Regions from separate parts of the Candidatus Enterococcus ikei genome, predicted to be linked through region 2. Evidence: predicted binding sites of a transcription regulator. Region 2 holds the regulator's gene; each other region holds the start of a gene.
The links. The regulator NrdR, encoded in region 2, represses ribonucleotide reductase genes. The targets are predictions, from matches to a motif close to ACACNATATATNGTGT.
Positions count from the first base shown of each region.

Region 1: pnuC (nicotinamide riboside transporter PnuC) is a predicted target of NrdR. The motif match lies at 1,981-1,996, and genes of this name have one in related genera.
Region 3: nrdH (glutaredoxin-like protein NrdH) is a predicted target of NrdR. The motif match lies at 862-877, and genes of this name have one in related genera.
Region 4: nrdD (anaerobic ribonucleoside-triphosphate reductase) is a predicted target of NrdR. The motif match lies at 1,919-1,934, and genes of this name have one in related genera.

Region 1 is NZ_JAFLWD010000023.1:15,345-18,563, reverse strand. Features, by position in the region: gene rlmD (23S rRNA (uracil(1939)-C(5))-methyltransferase RlmD) at 1-397, opposite strand, end outside; gene JZO69_RS10010 (deoxynucleoside kinase) at 507-1,148, opposite strand; gene pnuC (nicotinamide riboside transporter PnuC) at 1,157-1,852, opposite strand; gene JZO69_RS10000 (diacylglycerol kinase) at 2,142-3,200, opposite strand; gene gatB (Asp-tRNA(Asn)/Glu-tRNA(Gln) amidotransferase subunit GatB) at 3,217-3,219, opposite strand, start outside.
Region 2 is NZ_JAFLWD010000009.1:185,757-188,975, reverse strand. Features, by position in the region: gene JZO69_RS04910 (replication initiation and membrane attachment family protein) at 1-962, opposite strand, end outside; gene nrdR (transcriptional regulator NrdR) at 975-1,460, opposite strand; gene JZO69_RS04900 (glycosyltransferase) at 1,663-2,823, opposite strand; gene JZO69_RS04895 (nucleotide sugar dehydrogenase) at 2,943-3,219, opposite strand, start outside.
Region 3 is NZ_JAFLWD010000018.1:25,523-28,741, reverse strand. Features, by position in the region: gene feoB (ferrous iron transport protein B) at 1-164, opposite strand, end outside; gene JZO69_RS08460 (FeoA family protein) at 168-635, opposite strand; gene nrdH (glutaredoxin-like protein NrdH) at 1,106-1,330, shown strand; gene nrdI (class Ib ribonucleoside-diphosphate reductase assembly flavoprotein NrdI) at 1,332-1,709, shown strand; gene nrdE (class 1b ribonucleoside-diphosphate reductase subunit alpha) at 1,690-3,219, shown strand, end outside.
Region 4 is NZ_JAFLWD010000020.1:23,551-26,769, reverse strand. Features, by position in the region: gene JZO69_RS08995 (ABC transporter permease) at 1-971, opposite strand, end outside; gene JZO69_RS08990 (ABC transporter ATP-binding protein) at 961-1,728, opposite strand; gene nrdD (anaerobic ribonucleoside-triphosphate reductase) at 2,039-3,219, shown strand, end outside.

The DNA of each region.
Region 1 (3,219 bases), on a different contig from region 2:
TGTTGCGGTACCCCCAGGGATTGTTCATGCCTAGTGCGTCCAATACTGGAACATCTGGTAATTTCGCTACACGCTGCATCACGTTTTTCACTTGGTCTGTTTTGAAAGTTAATTGAGCACCATAAGCTAAATGCTGTAATGGGCTGATTCCAACTTTAGTAAAGTTTGCATCTTTAACTGGTACACGGTCTTCGCTTGATTTTAAGATCGTCAAGACTTTTCCGTAACCGAAACTTTTGCCGACTTTTAAGACTTTGATTTCGACTTTTTCACCTGGCAAAGCATTTTCTATAAAAAGCGGGTAGCCGTCAACTTTGGCAACACCCATTCCTTCATGTGTCAGATCAATAATATCAACTTCGATTGTTTCATTTTTGTTCACTGGAAAATTATTCATAAGTCGCTCCTTCTTTAATGCACTTCTATCATTCTAATGAAAAAATGCTAGAAAAGCAATAGAGAGATTGTTTCTACGGTTAAAAGACGTAAAAATTAATCTTTCTATTTTAATCGATTTCCGCTAGTTTATTTTCAATTAGCTGGATCACTTGTTTTTTTGCTTCTTCATTTTCAATAAAATCATATTTGTCTCCATCAATTTGGATTTTAGGGCTCTCATTGTATTCTTCAAACCATTGTTCATAGCGTTCATTCAATTTTTTATAATAATCATATAATGAAGGGTCTTTTTCTACTTGCTCGTAAACACGTCCCCGTTTTTGAATACGTTCCAACATTTTAGGAAAAGATATTTTAATATGCACTAGTAAATCTGGACGCTTTTTATGAGCCGCGTACGGAAGTTCTTGTAGCATATTTTCTAATAAAGAATCATAGACTTTTACTTCTGTATCGTTGGCTCTTCCAAGGTCAGCATTTAGATGGAATAATAAAGAATCTTCATAGATTGAACGATCCAATACATTATTTTCATGTGAAAGTGCTTGTTTAATACTATCAAACCGCTTATTCAAAAAATAAATTTGTAATAAAAATGCATATTTTTTAGGATCTTCATAAAATAAGGGCAATACTTCATTATCCTCAACGGATTCATAAAAAGCATCTGATCCTAAATGTTCTGAAATAATTTCTGTTAAACTTGATTTACCTGCACCAATTGTACCTGCTAAAACGATCACTGCCATCGAACTCCCTACCTATTAATAGTTATTTTTTTGATTTTTAACCAGTGGATCATGCCATAAATCGAATTGATTGTATACATGCAATACATGACAAACAATGCATAATCTCCTCCAGCATGACTACCTGCTCTAAACCATAATATTATTGAAAATACGTTTCCTAATAGCCAAAAAACAAATTGTGACTGATATCTTTTGATCATCAACAGCATTCCTGTCGCTGATACACTAAAAGTCACCGCATCAAGCGTTTGCTGCGCATCATTGACGAAGCCTAAAAGATAATATGCGATTACACCGATTGCCAGCCAGACAAGTCCAGCATACAGCCATTGAATCCCTTTTAACGTTTTGACATCTGTCACATTACCAGATCCATCCTCGCTGACTTTTAACCATGTATACAGCCCTGTGATATCCATTATAATATAAAAGCTTTGAAGTAAAACTTCAGCATACACACGCGTTTTAAAGCCAAAATAGCCGATGATCAGCGCACTTATAAAACCAAATATATAATTGCTGGCTTTTCCTTGGGCAATTAAATTGACGCAGATAATACCTGATAAACCACCCACTAAAGTAATCCAACTAGATGGATTAAAAACGAAGGCTATTAATTGTACGGAAATCATCATTAATAAAAAAAGATAATTTTTTCTTTCCCAGCCTTTAAAGTCATTTATAATAAAATTTGAATGCATATAAAACAAACCTTTCACTTACAATTATTTATCATTTTCTGCAGAGATGACGACTTATTTAATTTACCTCTGTTTCAGTCACAAGTCAATGAGAATTCTTCTCAATTATTGATTATGAGACATTTTTTATACAACATATTGTGTTTCTTAATTTTAAAAACCTATATATGGTATAAGGAAGCTATTTCACTTCTACAGTTTTAGTAAGTATATCCCTCAAATAAAAAAAGTATCTAAGACTAACAAGTAATTGTTTTGTCTTAGATACTTTTTTTATTCTCTTGATCGATCAGCCAATTTTTCCATTATTATCAATGTCTTCTTCAGTTAAACGTTCGACTTCTTTTACAAACTCTTTGCTTGTTTCAAGATATTCATCATCGTCATCAGATTCACCGTCATAATCGTCTAACACAGAACCCATGATTGCGTTCGAAGGAATCGCATCTGCATTGGCAAACATTTCGATATGTTGATGCAAATTGACAAATTCCATCGGCGCATCCCCACCGTATTCACCATCTAAATTGATCATCATGCGGCTATTAGGCTCTAATGTTTCGGCATGTAAACGACTAGTTTTAGTATAAATTAAACGGCTGTCTTCTATATGTTTACCACCATTTAGCATTAACGCTGCTAGATGTAAAATTTCGAAAACATTAGCTGTTTTGACAATAATCAGAGAAAATTTTCCATCATCCAGTTTTGCATCAGGCGCAATTTGTTCGAATCCACCAACAGAATTGGTCAAGCCTAAGAAAAACATGGACGCATTGCCCTCATAGACTCCTTCGTCATATTCCATCCGCATTTTGATCGGTTTCACACGCGGAAGCATTTCTGCACCTTTAGCTAAGTAAGCCAAGTAGCCAAAAATACTTTTTAATTCTGAAGGAACCTCATAGGTCAATTCAGTTAAATGTCCACCAGCTGCGATGTTGATAAAATAATTATCTTTGGCTTTGCCGATGTCCATTTTAACCGTTTGATTTTTTTTGATAACTTCTGCTGCTTTAACAATATTGTCTCTAGGAATTTTTAATGCTCTTGCGTAATCATTGGTTGTTCCTGCAGGAATGATCGCCATAGACGGTCTTTTTTCTAAAGGAGCAATGCCATTAACAACTTCATTGATCGTTCCATCACCGCCGGCTGCAACAATTAGATCAAAATCTAATTCTGCAACTCGGCGTGCTTCATTTTTAGCAGAATTTTCATCTGGAGTTGTGGCAAAAGCACTAGCTTCATATCCGCATTCTTCCAAGACAGAAAGAATATCAGCTAGATTTTTTTTGACTAGCTCTTTACCTGAAGTTGGATTATAAATCACTCTTGCTTTTTTCATAATCTTTCGCTGCTTTCTA
Region 2 (3,219 bases):
TTCTCACTATCCATAATCATTTGGATATCTTGGATCGAAAAACCATTCATTTTTAATGAATTATAGCGATAGGTTTGCTGATCCTCAGAAGATAGCTCCACTTCATTATTTTGTTGAACGTCACTTTGCTTTTGTTTTTTATTAGGATCGTAGGTTCTATAGACTGTCCGCTCAAAGTCTTTGACATCGATCTTGCTCGTATAATAATCAAAAGACTTTGAGCAAAAATCAATCATATCCAGCTCAGTAATTCCAAATAAATTATGAAAAACAAATACTTCTTCTTTAAATCCATCACTATTATCTGGAAGTTTGATTCCCAACTTCTCTATGCCTTGAACAAAGTACGACCAATCGAAACTTTCATTGACTGCACTTAATTTTTGCGCAGGTCTTGGTTCTTGGAAAGCTTGCTCCATTTGGCTTAACTGTTTACTTTGAGAAACAACTTGCTCTTCTTTGAATAAATAAGCATCTTTAAATCCAACTGAAACTTCTTCAAAACCTGTTAAATTCAAAATTTTTGGTTTAAAATGATCGAATAATTTATCTAGCTTCCTTTGACCGACACTATTCAGTAGTGTCAATGACAATACTTCATCTTTAAAAAAACGTTCAGCTGTTTCAGGATGATTCAATCGATATAAGAAATGCACACCTAGCTCAGAATCGTTTTTTGCAAAGGTAGATAATAAACCAATACCCTCTAATTTCTTTCGCGCTGCTTCAATTTGTTTCGTACTCATATCCATCATCGTAATCAAATCAGCGTGAAAAAGTGACTCACTAACGCCAGTTCCTTCAACTTCTGATAAAAGTGTTAAATACAGACTAAACGCTTGTGCACCAATAATTGGCTGATATAAAAGGGTCAAAATCGTTTGTTCTTGATCCGATAAGGGGTAAGCAATTGCTGCTTGAAAAATACTTTTAGGATGGACTTCTCTCCAATTGTCTTTCAAGAAAAGACCTCCTTATTCATTGGTTGTATCATTGTTTGGAGATTTTGCTTTATCTACGATTCCTTGAAGTTCTTTTAGGAACACACTCATATCTTTAAATTGACGATAGACACTAGCAAATCGAATATAAGCAATTTCATCCAAATTAACTAAATCTTCCATCACGTATTCTCCAACTAAGGTTGTCGAAACTTCATTTTCACCTAGACTACGGACACGATTTTCAACATTATCGACGATTTGTTCCATCTGTTCCATAGAAACTGGACGTTTCTCAGCAGAGCGGATCAATCCGCGTAAAACTTTCTCTCTATTAAATTCTTCTCGGTCACCATTTTTCTTGATAACAAGCAAAGGTGCCGCTTCGATCCGTTCAAAAGTAGTAAAACGGTAATTGCAATTTTCACATTCTCTCCGACGACGAATCGCGCGACCATCATCCGCTTGACGGCTATCGATTACCCGAGAATTATTATGATGACATCTTGGACAACGCATAGTGTTCACCTCGTTTTATCTTGTAATATCTATTTTTTTAGTTTACTACCTATTATTATAACATGAAATGCCTAAGAAACCATCCATCTGAGATGACTTCCTAAAGAATTTATTTAGCATTTAATTTGATAAACTAGACTAGTTAGAAACATATAAATAATAAAAAGAAGAAAGATACTAACGCACCTTCCCTCTTTTACTTTTAACGAGTTGACCACCCTGTTTTAAAGATCGTCAACAAGGAATAGAATCGAATTCCTAATAATAAAACCGAATAAACAAATGAATAGACAAATGTAATTAAATAATTTTTTAAACTTCTCTTCGTATAAAAAATGTTTGATAAATACCCTACTAAGATAAAATAGATCACCGCTACAGAAGTTACTTCAACACCTAGACCAAGCTTGTGTTGCCAAAGTAACGTGATAGTCACTATAAAATTATATAACCACAAATACGTTTCTAGTACTTGCCAAACCATGGAAAGCGGTCGGATAAAGCAGTATCTAAACGAAAATAAGGTCATGATCAATGCTGATTTTGTCCAACGTACTTGCTGTTTAAAAAACTTTCTTAGTGTATTCGGCACATCTGTATAACAAACGGCCGTTGATTGATACACCGTTTTATACCGTCGTTCTAAGGAAATGTCCGTTAATAAACGATCATCTCCTGCAGAACACGGAATTCCCAAAAAGGTTTCCTTTCTAAAGGTTCTCATATTTCGTTTTACAAAATTAGCGCGATGCATGCTTAAAGCTCCTGAGCAAACAATTACATTTCCTGTTTTAGATTGTGACGCGCGACCAATTTGAAATGAATTGGAATATATGATGTCTTGTAATCTAGTCCAAAAACTATCCGTTAAATTTCGAACTTCGATTTTCCCAACAACAGATCCAACTTTTGCATTGCTAAATGGTCGAATCATTTCCTCTAATGTATTTTCAGTAATCTCTCCATCTGAATCAACTAAAAGAAATAAATCACCTGTGGCTTGTATAAAACCAACTTCCTGTGCTTTCTTTTTCCCACTGTTTTTGTCTAAACGTAAGCTAGTCAATTTCACATTTTTATTGGCAAAATGAACACCATCCAGTTCATCTATTTTCAGATTTTTAACAGCTAAATAGGCTTCTTCACTATCGCTACCATCATCAATAAAGATAATTTCGTGAATTGGATATGTTTGTTTCAACAAGGTCATAACTGCCTTTACAACAGATTGTTCATCTTCATTAAAACTAGGAATAATAACTGAAACTTTAAAATTCTTCACCTGTCTTATACTAGGAGTATACATTAACGCTAAACTTAATTTTGTCACTAAATAAACAAAATTAACAGAATACAAAACCATTACTAACTGATAGTTACTGTTAGATGTGTTTATTCTCAGTAAATAAATTAAATAGAGGAAAAACAAAAACAACACGATGTAAATTAGCTTTTCTCCATAAATTTTTAATCTAATCATCTTTATACCAAAGTCAAATCGTAAAACAATTGACTATTTTCGACAAGTTCCGCCTTATTCTTCTCGTAAATATTATGCCCAACTGCATAAATGACTAAATCAAAATCTTTCAACTGACAATAATCCCCTTCTAAACTCATTACACTATTTTCGTTTAAAGTAACATTTGAGACAATTACATCATCAAAGGACACAATATTTGTATTCAATTCTTCTAATTTTTTTATCAAAGAAATAACTGAAGACATTCTAGTGTCTGCAACGTTTTTCTTATACGTT
Region 3 (3,219 bases), on a different contig from region 2:
TCCTGAATTGTTATCTGCTTGTTTTTTTTCAGCTTCCCTTCTTTTCGTTCAACCGTAACACCCGGCCAATTCCCTACATATTGATTCGCACCCGTCAATGCATTGAACGCTGTTGTCTTCCCACTATTTGGATTTCCTGTCAGAGCAATATGCTGTTCTTTCATCCTTTATCCTTCTTTCTGTACCAAGACTAATTCTGCTTCGTTTTTTCTTAGCGTCAGTTCATATCCACGAAGATTGATCTCAATCGGATCACCTAATGGAGCCATTTTTCGAACGAGTAAATCCACACCCTTTGTCAGTCCCATATCCATCAATCGTCTTTTAACAGCACCTTGCCCATGAATCCCAATTACACGGGCTTTTTCACCCACTGTTAATTGATCTAGAGATATCCAATTTTCTTCATCGATACTTTTTTCTACTATTATAATTTGTTTCAATACAGATAAATTAATTGCAATCCGGCTATTGTGTAGCAAAACAATCCCGTTCTCCTTAGAGTGATTGACCAACACAACTTTTCCACCTGGCACAAGACCAAGATTATTCAAATGCTTCTTCGCAAAACCTTCCGCCTGAATCTCTTCAATTGTATAAACCTTATTCAACTTTGCCTGTGCCAATGTCAACATTGAGTTGTCCTCCTATTTTTTATGTTGTAGCTCGTGAAGCTATATATTCAAACCTATCTCACTAATTGTGAAAAAATTTCATGGATAATCCCATTGATATTGATAATCGTTCTCATTAAGTATACCTGTTTGTGATACTTAAATCAATGTTCTTTCTACCTATAGTAAGAAAATAATTCGTGCTAAAAAACGCACCTGTTTGGTTAGTGTGTCTCTTCGTTTTCGACCACTATATCTTGTGTTTTCTTAATTAAAAATTCCAATCCAAAATTTAATAAATTTCTTTTTTAAACACGAAAATGACAATAAAAGTCGCTCAAATCTAGAGAATACGTGTTTTCATATTTCTTTCAAAAACACAAAACATGGTATTACATCAAAAAACAACCACAATATGTAGTGCCTAAGTGTTGACTTTTTCCGTGAGAGATTTATACTAGTGAAGTAAACTAATTGAGGGGGAATTAAAAATGAACGTAAAAATCTTTTCTAAAAATAATTGTATCCAATGTAAAATGGCAAAACGCTTTTTGAGCGAGAATAATATAGCATTTGAAGAAGTAAATATCGATATCCAACCAGACGCAATCGACTGGTTAAAAGAACAAGGATTCCAAAGTGTTCCGGTTATCACTTCTGATGCTACAACAGTTGTAGGATTCCGTCCTGATCAATTAAAACAATTGGCTAGCTAAAATGAAAATTGTTTATTTTTCAGTTACCGGACAAACCAGACGCTTCATTAAAAAATTGGATTTAGCAGCTTGTGAAATTGAGCCTGCGAATCCTTTTTTTGAGATAAATGAGCCTTTTGTCCTAGTCGTTCCTACTTATGACCAAGAAATCACTGAGGTAGTGAACGATTTTCTTGATTACAAAAACAATCGAGAATACTTGCAAGGCGTTGCTGGAGGCGGAAACCTCAATTTCGCAGAATTATATGTATATACAGCCAAAGACATAGCACGTGATTACAACGTTCCAATGCTTTTTGCTTTTGAATTTAGCGGCACGAACGAAGACGTGGAATCCTTTAAGAAAGTAGTGAATGAACTTGAGTCTAAAAGAAATTAAAGATGTTAGCTATTTTAAGCTGAATAATGAGATCAACCGTCCTGTTGACGGACAAATTCCTTTGCACAAGGATAAAGAAGCATTGGAAGCTTTCTTCAAAGAAAATGTCCTTCCTAATACAAGAACCTTCAATACTGTAGAAGAAAAAATCAACTACTTGATCGACAATGATTATTTAGAAACTGCATTTATCGAAAAATATTCTATGGCTTTTATTGAACAATTATACACATTTCTTGATGAACAAAATTTTGAATTCAAATCATTTATGGCAGCTTACAAGTTTTATTCACAATATGCGCTTAAAAACAATGAAGGAACTGAATACTTAGAAAGCTATGAAGATCGTGTAGCTTTCAATGCATTGTATTTTGCTGATGGCAACGAAGAATTAGCTTTAGTATTGGCAGACGAAATGATTCATCAACGTTACCAACCTGCGACACCTTCTTTCTTAAATGCAGGACGTAAACGTCGCGGTGAGCTTGTTTCTTGTTTCTTGATCCAAGTGACAGATGACATGAACAGCATCGGCCGTTCAATCAACTCAGCTTTACAATTATCACGTATTGGCGGCGGTGTGGGGATCACATTAGCAAACTTACGTGAAGCAGGAGCACCAATCAAAGGCTACGAAGGAGCTGCTAGCGGCGTGGTTCCTGTTATGAAATTATTCGAAGATAGCTTTAGCTATTCTAATCAATTAGGTCAACGTCAAGGTGCTGGAGTTGTTTACCTAAACGTCTTCCATCCAGATATCGAAATGTTTCTTTCAACGAAAAAAGAAAATGCAGATGAAAAAGTTCGTGTAAAAACTTTGTCTTTAGGCGTTGTGGTTCCTGATAAATTTTATGAACTAGCACGTAATAATGAAGATATGTATTTATTCAGCCCTTATAGCGTAGAGCGTGAGTATGGTGTGCCTTTCTCTTACGTTGATATTACCAAAGAATACGATAATCTAGTTGCTAATCCTAAAATTCGTAAACGTAAAATCAAAGCACGTGATCTAGAAAATGAAATTTCTAAATTACAACAAGAATCTGGCTACCCATATATCATCAATATCGATACAGCCAACAGAAGCAATCCTGCATATGGCAAAATCATTATGAGTAACTTATGTTCAGAAATCCTACAAGTTCAAACACCTTCTGTTTTAAATGGCAAACAAGAATATGAAATACTTGGTACAGACATCAGCTGTAACTTAGGTTCAACAAATATCGTCAACTTGATGGATAGCCCTGATTTTGGTAAATCTGTTCGTGCAATGACACGTGCGTTAACTTTTGTTACAGATGCTTCAGATATCGATGTAGTTCCTTCTATTCAAAACGGCAATAAACTAAGTCATACGATTGGACTTGGTGCAATGGGGCTGCATACTTTCTTTGCTAAAAACCATATGGAATATGGTTCTAAGGATTCATTAGATTTTACAAATGTGTACTTTACTTTATTGAACTACTGGACTTTAGTAGAAAGTAACAACATTGCAAAACAATAC
Region 4 (3,219 bases), on a different contig from region 2:
ATACCTATTGTATAAAAAGACGCTGCGCCACCGATCATTCCTAAAGCAATCGCAATAAAAATAGTAACAGCTGATAACGTATTTCCGCCTCTTTTAATATGTTGTTTTGTATTTCCCAATGCCAACATATTTAAATTTCGATAATAATGACTTTTATTTTTTCCAAAGAAAAATACCACTAAATACATCGTGTATTTAAAAAATAAATATGTCCCCACCATACAAATATACATAATCACTAAAGGAGCCATCAAAAAACCAACAATCCCCAATGATGTATGCAGAAAAACTGTGCTAAAAGAAATAACATTGTACGATAAAAAATACCCTGTACCAATAAGCACTATACCAAGAATTCCTAAACAAGTATCTAATAGAGACATTTTATTTGACTTGACCGCTTTTTTTTCAGTTGGTTTAAGTAAGTTTGTTACTTGATAACGATAAATCCGCCAGCTGCTTCGAAGAGAGACCGCAAACAACATAAATAAAAATACTAAGCTGGTTTGAATCATTGAAGGTATTGAAATAAAAAACAAACTTTCAACCTGCAAAAACATCGCTTTTGCTAAAATCATTGAAAAAAGCTTTGAAAAAATAATGCCTAAAACAATTCCAGTTACTAATGAGACTGCGCCCAAAATCAATGTTTCCACAAAAAACAAAAAAGATATTTGACTTTTCCGCATACCAATCAGATGATACAGTCCAATTTCTTTTCCTCGCTTTAATAAGAAGAAATGATTCGCTGCAAACATAAAACCTAGTATCATAATAACGATCAATATTCCGCCTAAATTCATTGCGCCGTTGATATGAATTTCTTGTCCCACTCGATTAGCCAACGATCTATTGTAAGTAATAGCGCTAAAACAATAATACACAACAACAGCAAATGTCATACTAACGAAGTAGACAAGGTAATTGAGAAATTGCCCTTTGAAGTTCTTCCAAGACAAATTAAAAATCATTGGCACGACCACCTCCGCCAATCGTTGCTTGCATATCGATCACCCGATTAAAGAACTCTTTTCTAGAACCTTGTCGGACAACTTCTGAGAAAAATACACCATCTTTAATAAATAAAATCCGATTACAATAACTTGCAGTATAAGGATCATGAGTGACCATCATGATCGTAGCATCGTCTTCTAAATTCATATTTGTCATATATTGCAGCAACTCAGCTGCTGATTTAGAATCTAGAGATCCTGTTGGTTCATCAGCAAAAATAATTTTAGGTTTAGTAATCAATGCTCGTGCTGCTGCCACACGTTGTTTTTGCCCAATCGAAATTGCATTGGGATAGGCAGTCAATAATTGTTCGATTCCTAGTATATTGGCAACATGAGTCAACCGTTGCTCCATTTCCACTAAAGGCATTCGATCAACAGCTAAAGGCAAGAGGATATTATCTTTTACGTTCAGCGTATCCATTAAATTAAAATTTTGGAAAATAAAGCCTAGTTTGTTACGACGAAAGTCACTGATTTGATTATCACGCATTTTTAAAATATCCTGCCCGTCGATGTGAACGGTTCCTGTTGTAGGTAAAGCAATCGTGGATATAGCACTTAATAATGTAGATTTACCTGCACCACTTGGTCCCATAATGCCAACAAATTCGCCTTGATCAACTGAAAAAGAAATATTATTCAAAACTTGTACCTTATTATTTCGATACCCATATGATTTACTTAAATGATTTACTTCTAAAATTTTTTTCATCGTTTTCGCTCCAGTTTATTCATTGTCCTTATTCTACCAATATTTTATGTATCTTAACATCGTTTCTCCTTACAATTAAGTAATAATAAAAAAAAATTTACTAATCATTTAGTTTTCTTAAAAATAATGTTGTGACAATTTCCACAAACCTTTTAGGGAGTTGTTTTCACTGTTTTTTCATTTCTCATAAACACTATATGTAGTTGCCAAAGCGAATTAAAAATTAAATTTCACACTACATATAGTTGAAAGATTCAACGAATTGTTTTATGATAGTGAAGGAATAAATCTATGAGGAGATGGGTAGCAAATGATAGAGATTAAGCACGCTAATAATGAAGTGAGTTCTACTGATTCAACCTTACACATGATGAAAATTGTTAAACGAGATGGTCGATTGGTTGATTTTGATGATCGAAAGATTTATGATGCTTTGATCAAAGCTGAACAAAAAATTCATGGTTCTTTGGACCCACTTGCCCATGAACGGATTCAAGATATTGTTGAAAGAATTAATCAGGAAATTTCAGATCGTTTCGCTGAAGATGTAAAGATTTATGAAATTCAAAATATTGTCGAACATATTTTATTGGCAAAAAATGAATATGAATTAGCCGAAGAATATATCAATTATCGGACTCGACGTGACTTTGAACGTAGTAAAGCAACCGATATTAATTTCACTATCAGTAAGTTGATCAATAAAGACCAAGCTGTTGTAAATGAAAACGCGAATAAAGACAGCGATGTTTTTAATACGCAACGTGACTTGACTGCTGGTATCGTTGGTAAATCGATTGGCTTAAAAATGCTGCCTCCTCATGTTGCAAACGCACACCAAAAAGGCGACATCCATTATCATGACTTAGATTATCATCCATACACACCAATGACCAATTGCTGTCTGATTGATTTTAAAGGAATGCTGAACAATGGCTTTAAAATCGGTAATGCCGAAGTTGAAGCACCAAAATCGATTCAAACAGCAACTGCCCAAATATCACAAATCATAGCTAATGTAGCTTCTAGTCAATATGGCGGCTGCTCTGCTGACCGTGTCGATGAATTATTAGCCCCTTTTGCCGAATTAAATTACCAAAAACATTTAAACGATGCAAAACAGTGGATCGAAGGTTCTGATCGTCAGGAAGCCTATGCCAAAAGTAAGTCAAAAAAAGATATTTATGATGCGATGCAAAGTTTAGAATATGAAATCAATACACTATTTACCTCTAATGGTCAAACACCGTTCACATCTTTAGGATTTGGTTTGGGCTTGAGCTGGTTTGAACGTGAAATCCAACGAGCGATTTTACAAATTAGAATCAATGGTTTAGGAAGCGAACATAGAACTGCAATCTTCCCTAAATTGATTTTTACGTTAAAACGAGGAGTAAACTTAAATGAAACAGATCCCAACTACGATGTAAAACAATTAGCATTAGAATGCGCTACAAAAAGGATGTATCCTGATGTTTTAAATTATGATAA